2 linked regions of the Bernardetia sp. MNP-M8 genome follow. The protein of the gene in region 1 interacts with the protein of each later gene in a pairwise test. Links are inferred from orthologs where the notes say so. Each region holds a gene or a part of one and is shown in the gene's direction. Other genes may lie near its edges.

Region 1 (5,155 bases):
TGAGTTATTTTTTAGCAAAAAATAAAGACAAAAAAGAAATAACTGTTTTAGTAGCCACAACAGGTGATACAGGAAGTGCAGCAGCAAGTGCATTTTTCGAAAAAGAAGGTATAAAACTTTGTATTCTTTATCCAAAAAATAAATTGAGTTTATTGCAAGAAAAACAACTCAATACATGGGGCAAGAATATTATAGCTTTGGAAATTGATGGAACTTTTGAAGATTGTCAAAGGCTTGTCAAAGAAGCCATTACAAATAAAGAACTCAATAAAAGAATACAACTTACAACAGCTAATTCTTATAATATTGCTCGTCTTTTACCACAATGTGTATATTATTTTTGGGCTGTTGCTCAGTTGAAAGGCGAAAAACGAACAGCTATTTTTTCAGTCCCAAGTGGTAACTTTGGAAACATAACAGCAGGAATTATTGCCAAAAAAATGGGTCTTCGAATCAGTCGGTTTATTGCTGCAACGAATATAAATGATGTTGTTCCACAGTATTTACTCAATGGAAGTTTTGAACCTCGTCCTGCTGTTCGCACTATTTCTAGTTCGATGGATACAGGCAATCCAGTTAATTTTAGACGTTTACTGACTCTATACAATCACTCTTATACTCGCTTTTCGGCAGATATTGCAGGCTATAGGCTAACTGACCGAAGAACAAAAAATACCCTCAAGGATCTTTATGAAGGTTATAATTATTTGGCAGATCCTCATTCTACAGTCGCTTATGCTGCACTCAAAAACTATCTTACACCAGAAAGTGAAGTAGGAATTTTTCTTGCTACAGCTCATCCAGCCAAGTATTATGAAGTAGTTAAACAAACCATTTTGGATGTCGAATTAGAAATGCCTCCTTTTTTGGAAGAAGTATTGAGAAAAGATAAAGAAGTTGTTTCTCTGTCTTCTAAATTTGATGATTTGAAAGAATTTCTAACAAAAAATTAAACTCTAATCAAACTATTGTTTTTCTTGTTTTGTAGGATAAAGTACAATTAGAAGAGTAATAATACCAATTATAACAAGAAAAGCAATTTCTATATTGGTAAATAAATCTATTGTATTAAAGGCTCTGTTTACTCTAGCTAACTCTCTTTTTCCTTCATTAATTTGTATATCAGATAAAGAGTTAAGGTTATTTCTGAGTCGTAATAACTTTGTTTCCATGGTGTTCCTCCACTCTTTATCTTGCAAAATATCTCTATTATTCAAGGATTGGTTTTCTAATACTTCCACATCTTTAAAATTGTTATACAACCTTTCTAAGTAGTGTGTTTCGTTGGAAGTAAGTTGTGTCTTTGAAAATTTATCAATTAAAGTATAAATAGAGTCGTTTATAGCAGCATTTTTCGTAGAATAAAAATTAGAATCTGAAAGTAAAAAGGCAATTCTTTTTTCTTGTGTAAGGTTAGAAATGTTATAAATCAAGTTTTTGACAATCAATCTATCTTTATACATGGTAGAAACAGAAGCTCTGATGCCTTTAATATGGTCTCTATCTATTAGGTTAGTGGCTAAGACCAGTAAAAAAATAAATAATATTCCAGTTATCCACATTATTTTCTTGACAGTATTTTTCATAATCAAACCTTTTTTTATGAGATGAACCTTTAGAAACTCATAACTCTACATTTACTAAAAAGTTTATAGTAATACTATCAATTATCATTTTGTTTCATTCAATTTTAAATAAACTAGACACAACAACTCCTGTTATATTATTTTTTAATAAAAAAAACTTGCTAATTCATTCATTTTCAGTAATTTAGTATTTGTGAATTAGAAAGATGACTTTCAAACTATTTTTGCAACTAAAAATGATTCAAAACTTGTGAAAAAAATAGATAAACAACAGGATTTCTCTTGAGAATAATTTAATTCAAGATGTTACCTTACTATAAAAACAAATTTTTAATAGAATTTTACTTGCTAAATACAAATTACAAAAGTACCTTTGCACTCCCAAAAGGATTGACAACAATCTGACAATGAAGTGATTAGTTTTGGTATATTATCAAATAAAAGTTAATTTATTAAACTATAACTTCAAAAAAGATAAAAAAAAATAATTAAAAATGGACTGTAAAATAGAGTTTTAAAGTTAGAATATACGCAGAAATCTTATTACATGATTTTATATTCTGAGTTTGATATTTTTTACAATAGTTTGTTTGGTTATATATTGATTTTTCTTACTTGTTTGATTTTGCTATTTTATCCTTATTTGGAACACAAACAACTAAATATCAATTGAATATAATTGGGAAATTGTTTATGCAAATAGTTTAGTTAGTAAACTATTTTATTAAATACTCCACCAAATTCTATATAAAAATTAGAGTTAGATAGAATATTCTATCTGTTATTTTGATTTTTGTTATCATACTTATTGAATTTTATTTTTGATAAACTGGTTTTGATACATCAAACTCAGCATCAATTTTATTTAAAATTCATTCTTTTAACCTAAAAAAACAACCACAGTGACTAAAGCAGATCTTATTGCAGAAATTGCTAACCGCACCGAAAAAGATAAATTCGACGTTCAAAATATCGTAGAAGAATTTTTTAATGTAGTAAAAGACAACATGGCAGAGGGAGAGAACATTTATGTTCGTGGATTCGGAAGCTTTGTCAATAAAAAAAGAGCTAGAAAAGTAGCTCGTGATATTGCAGCCAAAAAACCAATGGTTATCGAACCTCACTTTGTTCCTAGTTTCAAACCAGCCAAAACATTTGTAGAAGCTGTAAAAACTAGCGAAAAACTACTTGCAGAAGTAGAATTAGAAGAGTCTGATAGAAGAATGAAAGCAACAGCTTAAATTATAATTATGAATTATAAATGGTAAATTATGAAATTTCATTAAGTCATAGTTTAATATTGAAGTATATTTTTTAATAAAACCTATTTTAATAAAAATATATTTAACGTATTGTCTTCATAATTTACCATTCATCATTAATCATTTACCATTGTTTTCAAGTTATGCAAATCAAACAGTATTCACTTATCGCAGCAGGAGTTGGACTAACAGCTCTTTTGGCTTTTTTACCCAAAGGGGTTGTAAAAAATGATTCTGATACTTCTGCAAATCGTGATAAAGGTGTGGTTTCGGCTTCTTCTTCTCTCAATCAAGAATTTAGTCAGGAAAATACTATTCCTGATGGACATAGTGAAGACGACGGACATGACCATAGTAATTCAGAAGCAAATGAAGACACTCAAAATGCTACTACACAGCACATGATGACTGTTTCAGAAGAAGATAAAGAATTATTAAACTCAGCTCGTACTCTTTATTTTGAAGTTTCTAATACAAAAAATGTAAGTCATAATGATAAACATCAAGCCTTAGAGAACTTTATTGAAAATCTCAAAAAAATTAGCTTGTTTGATAGTGCAGCCTATTATTTGGCTATTGAAGCAGAAGAAAATCCAACTTTAGGACATAATCTTGCTGCTGCTGATGCCTATTATGAAGCCTCTGTTTTTGCTATTAATCCAACAAAAGCAAGTGCAGCCTCTGAAAAAGCAAGGAAGTATTATGAGTTAGTTTTGAAGGAAAATCCAAAAAATACAGATGCAAAGGCACAACTTGCAATGACCTATGTAACAACTCCTAATCCGATGAAGGGAATTGCAATGCTTAGAGAAATTGTAGAGCAAGACCCAAATCATACAAAGGCGATTGAGAATTTAGGATTACTTTCTGTACAGTCTGGGCAGTATGACAAAGCTGTTACTCGTTTTGAGAGATTAGTAGAACTCAAGCCCGATGATGTCTCGGCTCATTTGTATTTGGGAGTAAGCTACAAAGAAACAGGAGCAAAAGAAAAAGCTAGAAAACAATTAGAGTTTGTCTTTGATAATGCAACTGACCCAGCTTTGAAAGAAGCAGCTAAAGAGTATTTAAAAGGACTCTAAACGTGAAATAAACTGACAAATTGTGTAAAACTTACTATTTTTTTATTAATTGTATGATTTTTGCACTATTTATGGTATATTTGCCAAAATTAGGTGTAGAGTAATTAAAATCAATTAAAATTGGTTTCCTTACAATTTTTGAGTATATTTTGTTTCAAATTTTTACTCAAACAAAGCCTTTTATGATTTAGATTTCAATTCTTTTGAAAAACGGCAAAATTCACTAAATCAACCTTATACTTTATTTGACTTATATAATAAATTGGATTGTGTTTTTTCTAATACAGTCATTTATTAATAATTATATTTCAAAATCATTTTTATAAAATTTTAATCATTTAAATCAAAACATTATGCCTTGCGGAAAAAAACGTAAAAGACACAAGATTGCTACTCATAAACGTAAAAAACGTCTTCGTAAAAATCGTCATAAGAAAAAATAATTGACACTCTTTACAAAAGCAGACACTTTTATATAAACAGATTTTATCTGTTTCTGAAAGTTTCTGCTTTTGGTATTGAAAAGCGTTTGTGGCAAAATGTAGCAAACACTTTCTGATGTATTTTTGAGATAGATTATTAAAACTCTTATCAATACTATTTAAGACAAGCAAAACAACTGTATTGGATTGTCTGCTACAAAATTTGCATTCTTTATGCCTAGCCATAAACGAAGCAAAGAATCTTCCTAACCGAGTTAAAGCGCAGGTTAGTTTAGATAAATTATTCAACTAATCGAATTACGAATGTGAGTAACGAATTAGTAATTAATGCCACTCCTGAAGGAGGGCGAATTGCGCTTTTGCAAGATAGAAACTTAGTAGAGTTTCATCACGATGAGGGAAATCATCAGTTTTCAGTAGGAGATATGTATTTAGGAACAGTAAGACGTATTGTTCCAGGCATGAATGCAGCTTTCATAGACATTGGATATGAAAAAGATGCATTTTTGCATTATTTGGATTTAGGTCCAAATGTAAGTTCTTTGATAAAATATACGAAGCAAGTACGTAGTAATAATCCAAAAAACGGACAGCAAGACTACAAGTTTACCAACTTCCAGCTTGAAAAGCCAATAGATAAACTCGGTAAAATGGGTGATGTTTTGAAGCCAAATCAGCTTGTTTTGGTACAAGTAGTTAAAGAACCAATTTCAACAAAAGGACCTCGTTTGTCGTGTCAGCTTTCATTAGCTGGTAGATATTTGGTGTTAGTGCCTTTTGAT
Region 2 (4,122 bases), 2.7 Mb from region 1 along the record:
CTCAATTTTGTTATCACAATCCACATACACGGAAAGATAACTACTAGCCTCTCTGTCTTTTTAAAAAAATCAGCAAGCATAACAAACTTTATTGATTTTCAAAAAAAATAATTTAAAAAGAGGGTAGTTTTTGCACCCCCAGTTTTTGGTAAAATTAAGTTTTTAATAAAAAATGGGTTAAGGAATTTTTGTCTTTATATAAAAAAAACCTTTATGAGATGAAGTGAAAATTTTGCTTCCAAACTCAGGTAAAGAAAAAGAAATTTAAGTTATAGATTTTATAATAGTAGAGCTACAAATTAAATTTTGTGGTTAGTTATCAAATCAAAAACGATAAACAGAAAATAAATAGTAAAAAAGTAAAGACAACTAAAAGAATAAATCAATATCAGTAAATAGAAACGAGAGGCAGTACTACTAGTAAAATCTTTAATCAGATTGCCTTTTCTAATCTTATTGATACTAAAGAAATTTGGATAGTGTGTGGAAATTTAGTTTTTTTAATTAATTATGGTATCACTTTCTCAACAAAATACGGCTATCTCATTGAACCCACACTCAACAAATAGTGGTGGCTACAAAGATTGTCAGACAGTTTGGCAGCAATGTTTGGAGGTAATAAAGTCTGAAATTCCAGAGCAGAGTTTCAAAACTTGGTTTATACCTGTCCGACCTTTGCGGTTGCGCCAAAATATTTTGACGATTCAAGTACCGAGCCTCTATTTTTACGAATTTTTAGAAGAACATTATGTTCTTGTACTCAGAAAAGCGATTATCGAACAATTAGGAACAAATGGAAAATTAGAATACTCTCTTCTTCCAGAAAAAAAACAAACACCTTTATTTGATAATTCGTTTGACGAAAGGATAGAATCAACAAATCAGAATCAGCAAGGTCAAGCAAAACAAAAAAATAATTTTAATTCTTCTTCTCATGTTTCCGAGAGTTATGGTCATGAAGGAGATAATTCTGAAACGACTTCTATTCAAACAAGTTTGTTTCAAAATCAGAATTCAACTCAGCAAAATAATAATCAAAAGGATATAGATTCAGACAATCCAATAGTTTTAAATGGCAATTCGAATTATGAAACGGCTACTTCTAGAAGCCAATTAAATAACTCAACTCAGCAATCTACTAGACAGGAATATAAACCAGAATATAAAAAAGAGCTAGAAAATAGAGTAGAAGCAAGACAACCAATTAGACAAGAAAATAATAGAACCCAACAAACTAGTACTACTAATCAGTTTGCACCACAGGTTCAGAAGTCGTCTAATTTTCAGTCTTCTACTTCACAGTCTTCTCAACAATATTATCAAAATCAGACTCAAAATCGAACAAGAGATGTTCAACAACAGTCTAATTTTCGTCCTGTCAAGACAACACAAGCACTACCTCACAATCTTAATCCAAGATATACCTTCGATACTTTTGTAGAAGGTGAGTGTAATAGTGTTGCTTTTGCAGCAGGTAGAGCAATTGCTAAAAATCCAGGAAGAACGAGTTTTCACCCTTTAGTTTTATATGGAGGTGTAGGTTTGGGCAAAACGCACTTAGCACATGCGATTGGCAACAAAATCTTAGAACATTATCCAGAAAAGCGAGTAGTTTATGTATCTGCCGACCAGTTTGCCAATGATTTTGTAGCTTCTGTACGTGAAAACGAAATTACGCAGTTTACCGAACAGTATTATCATTTAGATGTCTTGATTGTTGATGATATTCAGTTTTTGTGTGATAAGGTAAAGACTCAAGAGAGTTTTTTCCATATCTTCAATCACTTGCATAGTGCAGGCAAACAGATGATAATGACTAGCGATTGTGCGCCTGCTCAGATGAGAGGTTTGCAAGAACGACTACTTTCTCGTTTCAAATGGGGAGCAATCCTAGATTTGAAAGTTCCTGATGTAGAAACAAGAAAGGCAATTATTTATACGAAATTACAAGGATACGAATCGCAAGTTTCTCAAGATGTGATTGATTTTCTAGCAAAAAGTGTAACAACTAATGTTAGAGAACTAGAAGGTGTAATTACTTCTCTTTTAGCTAAATCTTCTTTGGCTGATATGAGTATTACACTAGACCTCGCTCGTCAAGCACTTGGCGCAGTTGTGGCACATCAAAACGAAACTCACGAACTTTCTATTGATGCAATTGAAGAAATTGTAGCAGCTTTTTTTCAAGTTACTTTAGAGCAACTCAAAGGAAAAACAAGAAAAAAAGAAATTGCAGTAGCTCGTCAGTTTGCGATGTATCTAACAAAAGAATATACTGATTTGCCTTTAAAAGCAATCGGTTGGCACTTTGGAAAAAGAGACCACAGCACAGTTATTCATGCTTGTAAAGTTGTTCCTATCAAGATGGAACAGGAAGAATCTTATAAAAAGACTTTTGATGAGATTATCAAGCGAATAGAACAACTTTAAAAACAAAGTTTTAATACATAAAAAAGCCAATAAGTTCTTTTCGTTCTTATTGGCTTTTTTATTTTATTCTATTATATGGTTATTTTTATTCTCTCCTTTGAAATAGGAATGGCTTAATTCAAAAATACCAAATGAATCTCGGTAAGCATTAAATATATTTTGAATATATTCCTGTTGATTTTGAGACATCATTTCATATATTTTTGATTTGATGCGTGGATATTCTTCAAAAATTTCTAATATATTAGCAAGAGGAAGAATATATAATTCTGTTACAGCATCACAACAAATTGCATTATATAATCGATGAGTTCCTTGCACTAAACAATTTTCTCCAAAAAACTCTCCTTTTGTAACCTTTCCTAACTCTTCAAATCGTTCTCCAACATCTAAGTCTAGTCGTATTTGACCTGATTTGACCATATAAAGTGCTTGGCTTGGATCATTTCTAAAAAAAACAATTTCATCTTTTGAATAATTTCTTAAATAAAGATTAGGTAGAAAAACCATTAATTCCTCATCAGTAAGGCAAGAAAAAATCAACATTTTTCTAAGAAAATCCATTAATTTTTTGTCTTGAGAAGAATATTTACGAGCAAATGGATTCCACATAGTAAAGTATGAAGTTAAAATTTAGAGGTGAGAGTTCAAATAGATAAATAGGAGTGAAGATTACGAAATTATTATTTCTAAAGTCAAAATTAACTAAAAATACGAAGTTAATTTTCAGTATTTTCTTGTATAAAAATTTCATTTGAAGTCAAATTAAGACATAGTAAATTTCCTAAAAACCATTTTTTAGTATAAACACATCCATTATCTAAACAAATTGAAGGAGCTTTTAAATTAATGTCTTGTAAAATATAATCCAAAAAAGTAGGGTTATGTCCAATAATAATAGTTTTATCATAAAAATGATTTTCTTTTTCTTTATCAGTAATTACAAAATCTCTTTTCCAAAGCATTGTTTCAAAATCTGAAAATGGATTATTAGTTTCTAAATTGAAGCCAGCATGAACTAAAAAGAAATTATCTAACTCATAGAAATAAGGCAAAGTAGAAACAAAATCATATTCTAATTGTGAGAATTCAGCAGTTTTATCCAAAAACTGACTTGTCTTTATTCCTTCGTAATCTTCAATAAACATTTGCTCATGATTTCCACGTAAAGGAAAAACTTGATAGCCATTTTCATCTTGATTTTCTTGCAGTTTTATAATCAAATCTAAAACTCCTTTGCTATCCTTTCCTTTATTAATATAATCTCCTAACAAAAAAAGTTGGTCATTTTTAGTTAATTTTATTTGATTTAATAAGGTTTTGAAAGTAGCCAAACAACCATGAATATCAGGAATAACTAACTGTCTTCCATCTGGGTTTTTAGAAATAAACTTTGAATATTTTGTATGTTCTAATTTCATTTATCTAAATTCTTCCTTTATTTGGGCGCACGCCAGTAGAGATAAATAGCAACTATACCAAAGATAATATTTGGAATCCAAGCTCCCACACGAGGGTCTAATGCTCCACTTTGTCCCAAACTTCTAGCTACTACTACAAACAAAATAAACACAAAAGCCAACACAAAGCCAAGTGCAATATTAAAACTTGTTCCTTGTCTTGTTTTTTTAGAAGAAACTACCACCCCCATCAAGGTAAGAATAATAATAGCAAAAGGAGATGCATAACGCT

The links. The genes of interacting proteins can lie anywhere in the genome.
Region 2: the proteins of V9L04_RS08260 (region 1) and dnaA interact in binary tests that used the Escherichia coli proteins (3 or more experiments, as listed by UniProt). The link is inferred for Bernardetia sp. MNP-M8 from one-to-one orthologs.

Annotation. Positions count from the first base shown.
Region 1 is NZ_CP147012.1:1,999,194-2,004,348, reverse strand. What follows is about bases 1,309-4,157. They hold V9L04_RS08260 (HU family DNA-binding protein), read left to right. Parts: upstream 1,309-2,488; coding sequence 2,489-2,827; downstream 2,828-4,157. Other genes in these bases: V9L04_RS08255 (tetratricopeptide repeat protein), read left to right, coding at 2,992-3,930; V9L04_RS08265 (chemotaxis protein), read right to left, coding at 1,309-1,586. In the rest of the region: thrC (threonine synthase), read left to right, coding at 1-953; more of V9L04_RS08265, read right to left, coding at 966-1,308; V9L04_RS08250 (Rne/Rng family ribonuclease), read left to right, coding at 4,679-5,155.
Region 2 is NZ_CP147012.1:4,668,340-4,672,461, reverse strand. Bases 1-2,970 are described here. They hold dnaA (chromosomal replication initiator protein DnaA), read left to right. Parts: upstream 1-510; coding sequence 511-2,430; downstream 2,431-2,970. Other genes in these bases: V9L04_RS18900 (cyclic nucleotide-binding domain-containing protein), read right to left, coding at 2,494-2,970. Also shown: more of V9L04_RS18900, read right to left, coding at 2,971-3,042; V9L04_RS18895 (metallophosphoesterase family protein), read right to left, coding at 3,150-3,851; V9L04_RS18890 (LptF/LptG family permease), read right to left, coding at 3,869-4,122. UniProt on the Escherichia coli protein: Plays an essential in the initiation and regulation of chromosomal replication. Binds in an ATP-dependent fashion to the origin of replication (oriC) to initiate formation of the DNA replication initiation complex once per cell cycle.